Regions from separate parts of the Acidihalobacter sp. genome, predicted to be linked through region 1. Evidence: predicted binding sites of a transcription regulator. Region 1 holds the regulator's gene; the other holds the start of a gene.
What was found. Region 1 encodes sigma-54, which starts transcription at its own class of promoters, with help from an activator protein. Its sites were predicted from a motif close to TGGCANGNTNCNTGCTT; they were not measured.
Positions count from the first base shown of each region.

Region 1 (7,237 bases):
CGGTGTGGCCGTAGCCGTGGCCGACGCCTCCCCCCTGATCCGCGAGCATGCCCACTGGATCACCGCCAGCCCCGGCGGACACGGCGCGGCGCGCGAAGTCTGCGAGCGCATCATGCAGGTCCAGGGCAACCTGGAACGTCTGCTCGCCACCTACCTCCGCTGACCCGGGCAGCAGCGGCGCATGAACGCCCAACGCCTGTGGTACGGAGCCGTGGCACTAGCCACCGTGGCCATGGCCGCCTGGCTGCTGGGCCAGCTCGTTCCGCCGCTGAGCAAACCGCACCCGCCCACCAGCGGCGTCGACTACCGCGCCAGCGGTATCACGCTGACCCAGATGCGCACCAACGGCAAACCGCGCTACCGTCTGCAGGCCACGACCCTGACCCACACGCTACCCGACGACATCACCCACCTACAGGATGTCGTACTGACCGTCTACCCTCAGACCGGGGCCCCCGTCATCCTGACCACGCCCCGCGCGGACCTGCAGGCCGACGGCGAACACGTACACATGCCCGAGAGGGTGGTCATAACGCGTTCGGCCACCGACGGAGAACTCAAGCTGGTCACCTCCGACCTATACGTCAACATCCGCACCCAGACCGCTACCAGCCAGGCGCATACGACCATCGACGCTCCCGGTTACCATGTACAGGGGCTTGGCCTTCACGCCGACTTCGCCGACCATGTCTTCGAACTGCTGCGCGAGGTGCGCAGCACCTACCAGCGCTGACGACCACTATGCGAAACGATCTCATTAGCCCACGCCTGCTCCTGACCACCGCCCTGTTCTGCCTGGCGCCCCTGCCCGCCGCTGCGCAAACTCCGGCAGCGCCCGAGGCTCCGGTACACATCAGCGCCGACCATTTCCGCTTCAACCAGCAGAAAGGCACCGGAAACTACAGCGGCAACGTGGTGGTCACCCAGGACAAACTCATGATCAAGGGCGACAAGCTGGACATCCTCGCCCCCAACAGCGGACCGATCCAGAAACTGACCATGATCGGCACGCCGGCGACCTTCGAAGACACCACCGCCGAAGGCAAGCGCATCACCGGCCAGGCAAAGAACATGGTCTACAACCCCGCCGAACAGAGCATCGTGCTCACCGGCGACGCCCAGCTACAGCAGCGCGGCAACGCCTTCCGCGCCAGTCGCATCGTCTACGACATCCGGCGCGACCTGGTCGACGCCGGCGCGCCGGGACAACGCATCGAGGCCACCTACACACCCGCCACGGGCAAGACCGCGGAGACGCCAAAACAATGAGCGTGCTGCGCGGCACCGAACTCGCCAAGCGCTACCGCGGCCGCGACGTACTGGCCAGCGTCTCGCTGGAAGTCGCTAGCGGCGAAGTGGTCGGCCTACTCGGCCCTAACGGCGCCGGCAAGACCACCTGCTTCTACATCATGGTCGGCCTGATCCAGGCCGATGGAGGCAACATCCAGCTCAACGAACAGGAGATCACGCGTTTCCCCATGCACGCGCGCGCGCGCATGGGCATCGGCTACCTGCCGCAGGAAGCCTCCGTGTTCCGCCGTCTGAGCGTCGAGGACAACATCCGCGCCGTACTGGAACTGCGCAAGGAACTCGATGCCAAGGGCCGCGAGGAAGCGCTCGACGCCCTGCTCGAGGAACTCCAGATCGGGCATATCCACGACAGCCGCGGCTACAGCCTCTCGGGCGGTGAACGCCGGCGCGTCGAAATCGCCCGTGCCCTGGCCGCCGACCCCGCCTTCATCCTGCTCGACGAACCTTTCGCCGGCGTCGATCCGATTTCCGTACTCGACATCCAGCGCATCGTGCGCCATCTGAGCGAGCGCAACATCGGCGTGCTGATCACCGATCACAACGTGCGCGAAACCCTGGGTATCTGCCAACGGGCCTACATTCTGAGCGAAGGGCGCGTGCTCGCCGAAGGCGGCCCCGAGGACATCCTGCACAATCGCAAGGCCCGCGAGGTCTACCTCGGTGAAGACTTCAAACTGTGATGCCGCACCAGCGCTGCCTCGCGCACCTCGGCGGACGGCGCCTCCGGCCTCGTACGCCAGCAGAGCGCACCATGCGGATCGAGAGCACATCTTGCATCCGAGATGGATTCGATATAATCCTGGACATGACACAGCAAAAACCAGACAGGAGGCACCGGCCTGCTGGAGCGAGCGGCGAAACGCCGCAATGACGGAAACCCGATGATCAAGCCTTCGATTCAACTCAAGCTGGGGCAGCAACTGGCCATGACGCCCCAGTTGCAGCAGGCGATTCGCCTGCTGCAGTATTCCACCCTAGAGCTGCAGACCCACATCCAGGAGATTCTAGAAACCAATCCGCTGCTGGACAGCGACGAGGAAAACGACGAGAACTACCCGGCCGAAGATCAAGAAAACGACGACTCTACCACCAGCGCCGAAGACACGATCCCGGACGACCTGCCCGTCGACAGCGCCTGGGAGGACATCTATGAGCCGGCCAACGTACCAGGCTCCGGCAATGGCCGCCTTGAAGGCGAGGAGCGCGATCCCTACGAATCCCAAAGCGGGGGTGACGAATCGCTGATCGACCATCTGCTGTGGCAGATCCACCTCACCACGATGAACGATCAGGACCGGCAGATCGCCATCAACCTGATCGACGCCATCGACGAAGACGGCTACCTGCAGGAAGATCTGCCCACCCTGCAGAACAGCCTGACCCAGGAACTGGGACTGGAAGAGCCGCTCGAGATCGAGGATATCGAGGCGGTACGGCACCTCATCCAGCGCCTCGATCCGCCCGGCTGCGGCGCCCGCAACCTGTCCGAATGTCTGCTGGCACAGCTCTATGAACTGCCCGCCGACACGCCCTGGCTGGAAGCCGTCCGCAAGCTCATCGGCGAACATCTCGATCTGCTCGCCAACCACGATTTCAAAACGCTCATGCGCCGCCTCGAACTCGACGAGGCCGGCCTGCAGAGCGCAGTTGCACTGATACAGACGCTCAACCCACGCCCCGGTGCGCAGATCAGCGATCGCCGGCCCGAGTACATCGTACCTGACGTCATCGTGCGCAAGCAGGATCAGCGCTGGCGCGTCGAACTCAACACCGAAGCCATCCCGCGCCTGCGCGTGAACGCCACCTACGCAGCCATGGTCAAGCGCGCCGACACCAGCACGGACAACACCTACATCAAAAACCAGCTGCAGGAGGCACGCTGGTTCATCAAGAGTCTGCAGAGCCGTAACGAAACGCTGCTGCGCGTGGCCTCCGCCATCGTCGAACAACAGCGCGGCTTTCTCGAATATGGCGAGGAAGCCATGAAACCGCTGGTACTGCGCGACATCGCCGAGCAGGTCGAAATGCACGAATCGACCATCTCCCGCGTCACCACGCAGAAATACATGCACACCCCGCGCGGCATCTTCGAGTTCAAGTATTTCTTCTCCAGCCATGTCGGCACCGCCGACGGCGGCGAGTGCTCGGCGGTGGCCATCCGCGCGATGATTCGCAAGCTCATCGAAGGGGAACCTGGCGACAAACCCCTTTCAGACAGTAAAATCGCCGCCCTTTTGGGAGAGAAGGGCATTCAGGTGGCCCGCCGCACGGTCGCCAAGTACCGCGAGGGCATGAATATTCTCTCTTCCAGCGAACGCAAACGCCTGACGAAGGCCTGACAGACAACAATGGAGTCACCCATGCAGATCAACCTCACTGGCCACCACCTCGAACTCACCGACCCGCTGCGTGCCTACGTCGAAGAGAAATTCCAGCGCCTGGAGCGCCATTTCGACAATGTGATCGACGTACATGTCGTGCTCAGCGTCGAGAAACTCCGCCAGAAGGCCGAAGCCAGTCTGCTGCTCGGCGGCAACCAGCTGCATGCGGAAGCGGAAACCGAGGACATGTACGCCGCCATCGACGGTCTGGTGGACAAGCTCGACCGGCAGGTCGTCAAGCACAAGGAAAAGATCAAGGACCACCACAAGGCCGACGCCGACAAACGTCTTGCCTGAATCCACCAACGCTGTAGGTCACACCATGCAGATCGGCGAACTACTGAGCCTGGATCGCGTCGTAGACAACGCCGACGTTACCAGCAAAAAACGTACTCTGGAATTGCTCGGTCAGCTGCTAGGCAGTGAGGAAACCGGCCTTTCGGCCGATGAGGTTTTCGACACTCTGCTGGCGCGCGAACGACTGGGCAGCACCGGGCTCGGTGCGGGCGTAGCCATTCCCCACGGGCGCATGAAAGGCATCGGACGGGCAGTCGGCGCATTCGTCAAACTGCACGAAGGGATCGATTTCGACGCGCCCGACAAACACCCCGTCGATCTGCTCTTCGCATTGATCGTGCCGGAGGAATGCACTGACGCGCATCTCGACATCCTCGCTCAGCTCGCCAGACTGTTTCGTGACGCCGACACCGTTGCACAACTACGCCAGTGTACGGACAGCGAGACGCTTTACCGCGCACTAACCGAATGGAGTGCGCGGCACGCCGCCTGACCGGACAAGAATCCGGGGCGCAGAAGTGCCGAAAGCGCCCCGGAATTCAGTAGACTAGCCAGCATGGAATCCACTCCGCTGACTGTTCAGATGCTGTTCGAGACTCTTTGCGACAAGCTGCAGCTCGAATGGACGGCTGGGCGCAAGGGCGCACAGCGCGCACTCAGCAGCGCCCGCTGCCCCTGGGGCGGCGCCACGCTGGTCAGCCATCTCGACCTCATCACCACCAGTGCGGTTCAGGTAATCGGCCCGGCCGAGATGGAATATCTCACCGAGCTGCCGCCGGCCGAACGCGCCGAAGCCATCCGACATCTGTTTCAAGCCACCGTCGTGGTGCTGCTGGCCGACGGTCTGACCGCCGGCCAGACCCTGCGCGCCGCGGCCGACTCGCGCAACGTGCCGTTGTTCACCACGCCACTGGCCGAACAGGAATTGCTCAGCCAGCTGCGCTACTACCTCAGCGAAGCGCTTGCCGAGCGCATCACCATGCACGGCGTGTTCATGGAAGTGCTTGGCATCGGCGTGTTACTGGCCGGCGACAGCAACGTCGGCAAAAGCGAACTGGCGCTGGAACTGGTCACGCGCGGACACCGGCTGGTCGCCGACGATGCCCCGGAACTGGCGCGCATCACGCCCAACACGCTGCAGGCCCACAGTCCTGCGGTACTGCAGGACATGCTGGAGGTTCGCGGGCTCGGCGTGCTCAACATTCGCGCCATGTACGGCGACAACGCCATCAAGGACCGGAAGAATCTGCAGCTGATCATCGACCTGCGCCACGCCGAACCCGCCGCGACGGAAACCACGCGTCTGCAAGGCGTGCTGGCCGAGCGCGAACTGCTCGGCGTCACCGTGCCGGTCACCGTCATCAACGTCGCACCCAGCCGCGATCTGGCCGTGCTAGTCGAAGCGGCAGTGCGCAAGCATCAACTGCGCGATTCCGGCTACGATGCAGCCGAGGACCTGGCCCAGCGTCAGCTGCACCTGATCGAGGCCCAGCGCACATGAGACTCATCATCGTCAGCGGGCTCTCCGGCTCGGGCAAGACCGTCGCCCTGCATGCACTCGAGGACGAAGGGTTCTACTGCATCGACAACCTCCACCTCGGCTTGCTATCGCCCTTCGTGACCCAGTTGCTCACGCCACGCCTGAAACTGTACGACGCCGCAGCGGTCGGCATCGACGCACGCAGCGGCGTCGAGGAACTGCGCCGCTTCGACAGCATCGTGCGCGAGATCCGCGACCAGGGCGTCGAACTGGAGATCATCTATCTTCAAGCCGAAGTCGACACCTTGCTCAAGCGCTTCAGCGAAACCCGGCGCAAACACCCGCTGTCGCGCAAGGGGCTGCCGCTGATCGAGGCCATCCACCTCGAACGGTCGCTGCTCAGCGAAATCGCCGCGCATGCCGACCTCACCATCGACACCACGCACAGCAACGTCCACCAGCTGACCGCGCAGATTCGCGAGCGTGTCGGACGCGATCATACCGGCGCACTGTCGCTGCAATTCCAGTCCTTCGGTTTTAAACACGGCGTACCGACCGATTCGGATTTCGTATTCGATGTCCGCTGTCTGCCCAATCCACACTGGGAGCCGCGGCTACGCAGCCAGACCGGCCTCGATCCGGCCGTGCGCGAATACCTGGAAGCGCACCCCATGGTTGAAAACATGTACGACGATCTGCGCCGTTTTCTGGAGAACTGGATTCCCCGCTTCGAGGCGGAGAACCGCAACTATCTGAGCGTTTCAATCGGCTGCACGGGCGGGCAACACCGCTCCGTCTATCTCGTACAGCGCCTCGGCGAGCACCTGCGGGCCAACCGTGGCGCCTCCGTCACCATTCGCCACCGGGAACTGGAATGAACGCCCCCTCATTTACCCCGAGAACCCGCGCCTGGCGTGCAGTCTTGTCGCCGCAATTGTTTACGCGTAGTCTGCCCACCCCATGTCCGTCAGCCTCCTGCTAATCACCCACGGCAACATCGGCCGCGACCTCGCGGACACCGCGCGCAGCATGCTGGGCACCGACCCGCTGCCCATCGCGCAGCTTTCCGTGCCGCTGTCGGCCAATCCCGACAAGCTGTACGAGGACGCCCTCGCCATGTGCGAGCAACTCGACCGGGGCGAAGGCGTACTGGTGCTCACGGACATGTTCGGCTCCACACCGAGCAACATCGCCTGCCGGCTGAACCAGCTACCGCACGTGCGCATCCTGGCGGGCCTGAACCTGCCCATGCTGGTGCGGGTGCTCAACTACCCCAACCTGGACCTGGAAACACTCAGTGCGAAAGCACTGAGCGGTGGGCACGACGGCGTGCTCGACTGCCAGCAGTCGCGCCACAACTAGACTGCCGAGGAATCGATGACCATGAGCATCAGCCGCGACGTCACCATCATCAACCGCCTGGGCCTGCACGCCCGCGCTGCGGCCCGTTTCGTCAACCTCGCCTCACAGTACGAGGCCGCCGTCGAAGTCGAACGCAACGGCCAGAAGGTCAACGGCAAGAGCATCATGGGCGTCATGATGCTGGCTGCCGCCCAGGGCAGCAGCATCAAGCTCCACGCCGATGGATCCGACGCCGAGGACGCTCTCAGCGCCCTGGTCGAACTCATCGCACAGCGCTTCGGCGAGGATTCCTAAGAGCTAGACGGCCGCTACGCCAGCGCGGATTGAGGCGCCGCTGCCCGAGAGAGTCTTTGCGGGAGTACGGGTTGGCGTGGTATTTATGGGACGGAAAACTAGAGCCTGACAC
Region 1 covers NZ_JARRQY010000005.1:10,529-17,765, forward strand. The annotation lists gene kdsC (3-deoxy-manno-octulosonate-8-phosphatase KdsC) at 1-163, shown strand, start outside; gene lptC (LPS export ABC transporter periplasmic protein LptC) at 182-733, shown strand; gene lptA (lipopolysaccharide transport periplasmic protein LptA) at 742-1,269, shown strand; gene lptB (LPS export ABC transporter ATP-binding protein) at 1,266-1,991, shown strand; gene P8014_RS02240 (RNA polymerase factor sigma-54) at 2,193-3,650, shown strand; gene raiA (ribosome-associated translation inhibitor RaiA) at 3,672-3,989, shown strand; gene P8014_RS02250 (PTS sugar transporter subunit IIA) at 3,982-4,482, shown strand; gene hprK (HPr(Ser) kinase/phosphatase) at 4,546-5,490, shown strand; gene rapZ (RNase adapter RapZ) at 5,487-6,347, shown strand; gene P8014_RS02265 (PTS sugar transporter subunit IIA) at 6,430-6,831, shown strand; gene P8014_RS02270 (HPr family phosphocarrier protein) at 6,853-7,125, shown strand.

Region 2 (7,237 bases), on a different contig from region 1:
TCGCGCACGAAACGTGCCTCAGCGCCAAAAACAGGAAAAACTCCCACCGAGTCACCAACAGAAACGACATACCTCGAATCGCGCACGAAGCAGATCCTAGCCACCAGAAGAAAACGCTGCTCCTCGCGCCACACCCGCTAGCGTCCAACCCCAGCCCTAGCCACCGCCCACACCTCAACCCGCTTCACCCCAGCCCGGCGCAACAACTTGGCGATCTCGGACACGGTCGCTCCAGTGGTCATCACATCGTCGATCACGGCCACCGACTCCGGCAGGCGGACACCCTCGCGCAAAGCAAACGCTCCGCGCACGTTTTTCAGCCGCTGCTTGGCCGGCAGCTGCATCTGCGCAGCGGTGGCACGCACGCGCGTCAGCGCGAACGCGTCCACCCGTACTCCCCAATGACGGGCCAGCGGACGCGCCAGTTCCAGGGCCTGGTTGTAGCCGCGCTCACGCAGGCGCGAGCGATGCAGCGGCACCGGCAGCAACAGTTCGGGCGGACGGCGCTCCGACGCTTCGGCCGCCTCTATCAGCAAGGCGGAAAACAACGCCGCATGCGTCAGCCGACCACGGAATTTATATTCCGCAATCAGGCGATCCACCGGCTCGGCATAACGCAACGGCGCGAACACATCGGCATAGGGCGGCGGTTTCCTGAGGCAGCGCCCACAGACGTTCCCGCCCGAACGGATCAGCGGTCGCCCGCAGCGGCTGCAGGCGCAGGCCACGTGCGGCAGCTCTGCCGCACAAGCCGCACACAGATCACGACCCTGCGCGCCGGAAGCACCGCAAAGCACGCAAGCCCTCGGATACACGGCGTCCAGCAGTTGTCGCAACAGTCGAGGATAAACCATGGTTCGCATCTAGAATCCCCCAGCACAGCACAGCACAGCACGGGCATAGGGCCATGTAGACTATGCTATTGGTCCGGCACAGCCCGCCAGTTTCCGATCCAACATCCACAGGCTACGACATGAGCGACGCCCCCGACTTCCGCTCCTCCGAGTTCCTGCTGGAACACGTGCGCAAGACCATGGCCTTCTATCATCCACGCTGTATCGACCCGGCCGGCGGCTACTTCCAGTATTTCCGTGACGACGGCGAAATTTACGACCGTCATCATCGGCACCTGGTCAGCAGTACACGCTTCGTCTTCAACTATGCCATGGCCGCGCTCCGTTTCGGCGATCCCGCCTACCTCGACGCGGCGTGCCACGGCCTCGCCTACCTGCGCGACGTGCACCGCGACTCCGACACCGGCGGCTATGCCTGGACGCTACTCGACGGCGAGCCGAACGACCGGACCAACCACGCCTACGGCCTGGCTTTCGTGCTTCTGGCCTACGCCAGCGCCGTGCGTGCGGGCATCGCCGAAGCCCGGCCCTGGATGGACGAAACCCGTGATCTGTTGGAAACGCGCTTCTGGGACGCCGACGCCGGCCTCTACCGGGACGAGGCCGACGCCTCCTGGTGCTTCACAGCCTACCGCGGACAGAACGCCAATATGCACATGTGCGAAGCGCTGCTGACCGCCTACGAGACCAGCGGCGAACAGCTCTACCTAGACCGCGCGCTGAGCGTCGCCGACCACATGACGCGCCGTCAGGCCGCCAAGGCCGGCGGTCTGGTCTGGGAACACTACAACACGAACTGGGAACCCGATTGGGACTACAACCTCGACAACCCCAAACACCTGTTCAGACCATGGGGTTTCCAGCCCGGACACCAAACCGAATGGGCCAAACTGCTGCTGATCCTGGAGCGACACGCGCCGCGCGATTGGCAACTGCCGACCGCACAGCATCTGTTCGATACCGCACTCGCCCGAGCCTGGGACCCCGAGTACGGCGGTATTTGTTACGGCTTCGCACCCGACGGTTCCATCTGCGACGACGACAAATATTTCTGGGTTCAGGCCGAGTCGCTGACTGCCGCCGCTGTGCTCGCGACGCGCAGCGGCGACGTACGCTACTGGGACTGGTATGACCGCATCTGGAACTACGCTTGGGCGCACTTCGTCGACCACGAATACGGCGCCTGGTATCGCATTTTGCGGCGCGACAACAGCAAGTACAGCGACGAGAAGAGTCCGGCGGGTAAAGTCGACTACCACACCATGGGCGCCTGTTACGAAGTGCTTGGTCTGCTGGACCGTCAAACATCGGACTGACCCGCGACCGCACTCGAACAGCGACTGCCCGATCCTCAAACTGCCCTTCGTGGGGAGAAAAGCCTCACCGTATCCGCCGCGCGGGAAGGAGGCGGATACGCTTGTCTATAGTTATCCCGTCGATAAAACTTACAATATCGTAATAATTCGACAGCAAGACTTTACTCTCATGCTCGATAAAAATTATAACTAATTGATTTTTAATTAAATTAAATTCCATCCCTCATGCCTGGCTCGCAATATGCTTACTCTCCATACAGGCGATCCACGATGATCTCCGCACATAACGTAATAGAGACTTTTCTGTAGTCCGGCCTGAATTGGGGGGGCCTCCACATGAAACGCATACTTCTTATTGCAATTGCCGCATTTGCACTCGTCGCCGCCAACGCTGCGCGCGCCGTACCGGTCGACCTCGAACTCGCACTGCTGGTCGATGTCTCGGGCAGCGTGAGCAGCACCGAGTACAACCTGCAGAAAACGGGCTACATCAATGCCTTCAACAACGCAACCATCCAGAACCTGATCGCGGGACTGCCGGGCGGGATCGCCGTTACCTATGTCGAGTGGTCAGGCGCTAGTCAGCAGTCTCAGCTCGTGGGCTGGAGCCAGATCACGGATGCGACCAGTTCGAGCGCTTTTGCCTCGGCCATCTCCTCGACCAGCCGCGCCTTCTCCGGCCAAACCGCACCGGGCAGCGCCGTCAACTACGCTGTGCCGCTGTTCAGCAACAACGGCTACGAGGGCAGCCGCTGGGTCATCGACGTGTCAGGTGACGGCACTCAAAACGATGGAACCGACACCGCGGCGGCGCGCAACAACGCGCTGACTGCCGGTGTGGACACGATCAACGGCCTACCTATCGGCAGTACCGGCCTCACCACCTGGTATCAAAACAACATCGTTGGCGGAACGGGGGCGTTCCTGATCGCTGCAAACAGCTTCTCCGACTTCCAGAACGCCGTCTACCAGAAGCTGTATCGCGAGATTCACGGTGGCGACGTGCCCGAACCGTCCTCGCTGGGCATGCTGGGCTTCGGTCTGATGACACTGGTCGGCTTTGTGGCGCTGCGTCGGCGCATGCTCTGATCCCGAGTGTCGGATCGCTTTACGCTTCGGCGGCGGCCTTCGGGCCGCCGTTTTCGTTCTAATTAGCCTCGCCCGTCAGGCGTCCGGGTAGATTTCCTCGTCCTCCTGCGCCAAACCATCATCCAGCGTTACCCAGGCCAGACGACTTCCGACCCAAATATGCCGATCCGGCGGATAATGGTCGGCATCATCCAGCGTGCTCACGCTGACGTCTATCGTGTCCGGCGAAAGCGCCGTCCAAAGCGCCAACTGCGCGCCGCAATCCGAACAGAAATAGCGATCGCTGCCTGCCAATGCGCTGTAGCGGCGCGCTTCGCCCGCAGTCCAGCGAAAAGCCCCAACGGGCACTGTTGCCCAGGTCACATGCGTGCCCCCCGTGGTGCGGCGGCATATCGAACAGTGACAGACGGCAACGTCTGCCAGCGCCTCCAGGTCTATCGCGTAGCGGCATGAGCCGCAGTGACAGCCTCCCTCAAGCATCGTCGTCTCCCCATCTCCAATTCGGCCAGAGATTGGCACCAAACCTCGATCGCCTCAACATAAGACCGCCCTAATACAGCTTAAAATATCAATAGTGATGTTTGATACTTGATTATGGATTTACGGAATTCCATAATTAATTTTTCAAAATATCCGATTACGCACCGCAATGATCACCGCCAGCCAAATGCGAGCCGCCCGCGCGCTGCTCGGAATCGACCAGCGGCAGCTTGCCGAAGCTGCGGGATTGTCCCTGCCCACCATCCAGCGCATGGAAGGCAGCGAAGGTCAGGTCCGCGGCAACGTCGAATCGCTGGTGCGGGTGGTGGATGCACTGGACCGCGCCGGCTTGGAACTGCTCGGCGAAGGCGCCAGCAGCACCGCAGGCGGACGCGGCGTCCGCCTCAAGGCACCCGCCTCCGACAACGGCGAGGCTAACGCCTGAAACGATTATGGACGCGGTATGGACATCGGCAACGGCTTCGCTAGGACTGGCACTCGCCTCGTCCTTGGCGAGCTTGCCGGCCACTGCGCAACGCCCCGGCCTGCTGCGTCGGCTGGCACTGCCGCTGTTCGCCCTGGCCGGGCTGAGCGCACTGGTCTGCGGGATGATGGTGCTGGCGAGCGGCGAAAGCGCCACCGTGCAGTTGCCGCTCGGCCTGCCCTGGCATCCCTGGCGTTTGCACGTGGATGCTCTTGCCGGCTTCTTCCTCAGCCTGATCGGCGCCCTGACGCTAGCCGTCGGCATCTACGGCATGGGCTATGTACGCGATTTCGAGCGCGGCCGCGACCCGCTATCCGCGCTGGGCTTTTTCTCCGGCCTCTTTTTGCTCGGCATGCTCCTGGTGGTACTGGCCGACGGCGCCTTCATGTTCATGGTCGCCTGGGAGCTGATGACCCTGGCGAGCTACTTCCTCGTCGCCTTCCAGCACGACAACGCCAGCAACCGCCGCGCCGCCTTCCTCTACCTGCTCATGGGCCACATCGGCGGGCTGTGCATCCTGCTGGCCTTCGGCGTGCTGGCTAACTTCGGCGGCGGTTTCGGCTTCGACGCTCTGCGCGCCGCACATCCGTCGTTCCTGTGGGCCAGCGTGGCCTTCTCCCTGGCCTTCGCCGGCTTCGGCATGAAAGCCGGCCTGGTACCGCTGCACGCCTGGCTGCCCGAGGCGCATCCCGCCGCGCCCTCGCACATCTCCGCGCTGATGTCCGGTGCCATGCTCAAGGTGGCGGTCTACGGCTTTCTGCGTTTCGTCTTCGACCTGCTGGGGCAGACGCACTGGCAGTGGGGGGTCGGCGTGCTGCTGATCGGCTGCGCCTCGGCGCTGATCGGCGTACTGTTGGCGCTGATGCAGAGCGACCTCAAGCGCCTGCTCGCCTACTCCTCGGTGGAGAACCTGGGCATCGTGTTCATCGGCATCGGCCTCGCACTGATCTTCCTCGGCACCGGCCACCGCCTGCTCGGCACGCTGGCGCTGGTCGCCGCGCTCTACCACGCGCTCAACCACGCCCTGTTCAAAGGGCTGCTGTTCATGGGCGCCGGCGCCATCCTGCACAGCGCGCACGAACGTGACCTCGACCAGATGGGCGGGCTGCTGCGGCGCATGCCGTGGACGGGCAGCTTCTTCCTCGTCGGCAGCCTGGCCATCGCCGGCCTGCCGCCGCTCAACGGCTTCGTTTCGGAATGGCTTACCTTCCAGGCCGCGCTGCAGACCTGGCAACTGGAGAGCGGGCTGCTGCGCACGCTCATTCCGGTCGCCGCTGCGGTGCTGGCGCTCAGCGCGGCGCTGGCCGCAGCAGCCTTCGTCAAGGCCTACGGCACGGCCTTCCTCGGTCAGGCGCGCACCCGCCACGTGCGTCGTGCCCGCCAGGTACCGCTGAGCATGCGCATCGGACAGGGTCTGCTCGCCGCACTGTGCGTGGCCGCCGGCGTATTCCCTACCACGATCATCGCCTGGATCGAAAAAGTCCCGCATGAGCTGCTCGGCACCCAACTGCCGCAGGTCGGCGCGCAGGGCTGGCTGTGGCTCACGCCGATCGCGCCGGCCACCGCGAGCTACAGCGCTCCCGTCGTGCTGATCGCGCTGCTGCTGCTCTCGGCACTGGCGGCCGTCGCCGTCAGGCGCGGCGCGGTGCGCCGCATCCGGCGCAGCGACGCCTGGGACTGCGGCTTCGCGCCGCCGAACGCGCACATGCAATACACCGCCACCGCCTTCGCCCAGCCGCTGCGCCGTGTGTTCACGCCGCTGCTGCACATCGACGAGAGCGTCGAGCCGAGCGGCGAGACCACCGTGCGCTACCGCCTGCGGATCGCAGACCGCAGCTGGGCATTGTTCTACGCACCACTCGCGCGCTGGCTCGACCGCCTGACGCGTCTGGTCACCCGCCTGCAGGCGGGCAGCCTGCGCGTATACCTCGGCTGGACCCTGGGCACGCTGCTCCTGCTGCTCTGGTTGGTGACTCTGTGAACACCGTCGACCTCGCACTGGCCGCCGTGCAGGCACTCGTCTACCTGCTGCTCGCGCCGCTGCTGGTGGGCTGGGTGCGCAAGGCCAAGGCGGTGCTGCAGAACCGCCGCGGCGCCTCGGTACTGCAGCCGGCGCGCAATCTGCGCAAGCTGTTCGCCAAGGAAGCACGTGTGGCGCACACCGCCTCGCCGCTGTTCCGGGTCACGCCCTATATCGTCTTCACCGCCACTTGGCTCGCCGCCGCCGCGGTGCCGCTCATCGCCACAAAGTTGCCGACCGCTACGGTCGCCGACGTCATCGTCGTCGCCGGTCTGCTTGGCCTGGCACGCTTCTTCATGGCGCTGGCCGGCATGGATGTCGGCACCGCCTTCGGCGGCATGGGCGCAAGCCGTGAGATGATGGTCTCGGGGCTGGCCGAACCGGCCCTGCTCATGGCCGTGTTCACGCTGGCCATGTCCGCGCACAGCACCAACCTCGCCGGCATGGTCGATCACCAGCTGGCCGGCGGCTCGCTGCTGCTGCCGTCCACGCTGTTCGCCCTCGGCGGGCTGGTGCTGGTAGCCATCGCCGAGACCGGCCGCATCCCGATCGACAATCCCAGCACGCATCTCGAACTGACCATGATCCATGAAGCCATGGTGCTGGAGTACTCCGGCCGTCACCTGGCGCTGCTGGAATGGGCCGCGCAGCTGCGCCTGATGCTCTACGGCGCGCTCATCGCCAACGTCTTCTTCCCCTGGGGCATCGCCACGACGCCCACGCTATCGGCGCTGGCTGCCGGTGCACTGGCGATCGTCGCCAAGCTGGCGCTGCTCGGCCTGTTGCTGGCGGTGGCCGAGACTGTGCTGGCCAAGAAACGCCTGTTCCGGGCGCCGTCCTTCCTCAGCCTCGCCTTTCTGCTGGCCCTGCTCGGCCTGCTCAGCCACGTGATCCTGGAGCAGGGACTGTGAACCTGCCGCCGCTGCATTCCATCGTCCTGGTGCTCGCCGCGCTGGCCCTGTTCGCCTCCTTCGCCCTGCTCGCGCAGCCGCGG
Region 2 covers NZ_JARRQY010000039.1:22,113-29,349, reverse strand. The annotation lists gene P8014_RS13850 (ComF family protein) at 138-863, opposite strand; gene P8014_RS13845 (AGE family epimerase/isomerase) at 974-2,170, shown strand; gene P8014_RS13840 (DUF1194 domain-containing protein) at 2,507-3,259, shown strand; gene P8014_RS13835 (GFA family protein) at 3,335-3,739, opposite strand; gene P8014_RS13830 (helix-turn-helix transcriptional regulator) at 3,909-4,184, shown strand; gene hyfB (hydrogenase 4 subunit B) at 4,192-6,204, shown strand; gene P8014_RS13820 (NADH-quinone oxidoreductase subunit H) at 6,201-7,154, shown strand; gene P8014_RS13815 (formate hydrogenlyase) at 7,151-7,237, shown strand, end outside.
Region 2: the regulator sigma-54 is predicted to act here: its motif matches at 2,401-2,417, upstream of P8014_RS13840 (DUF1194 domain-containing protein).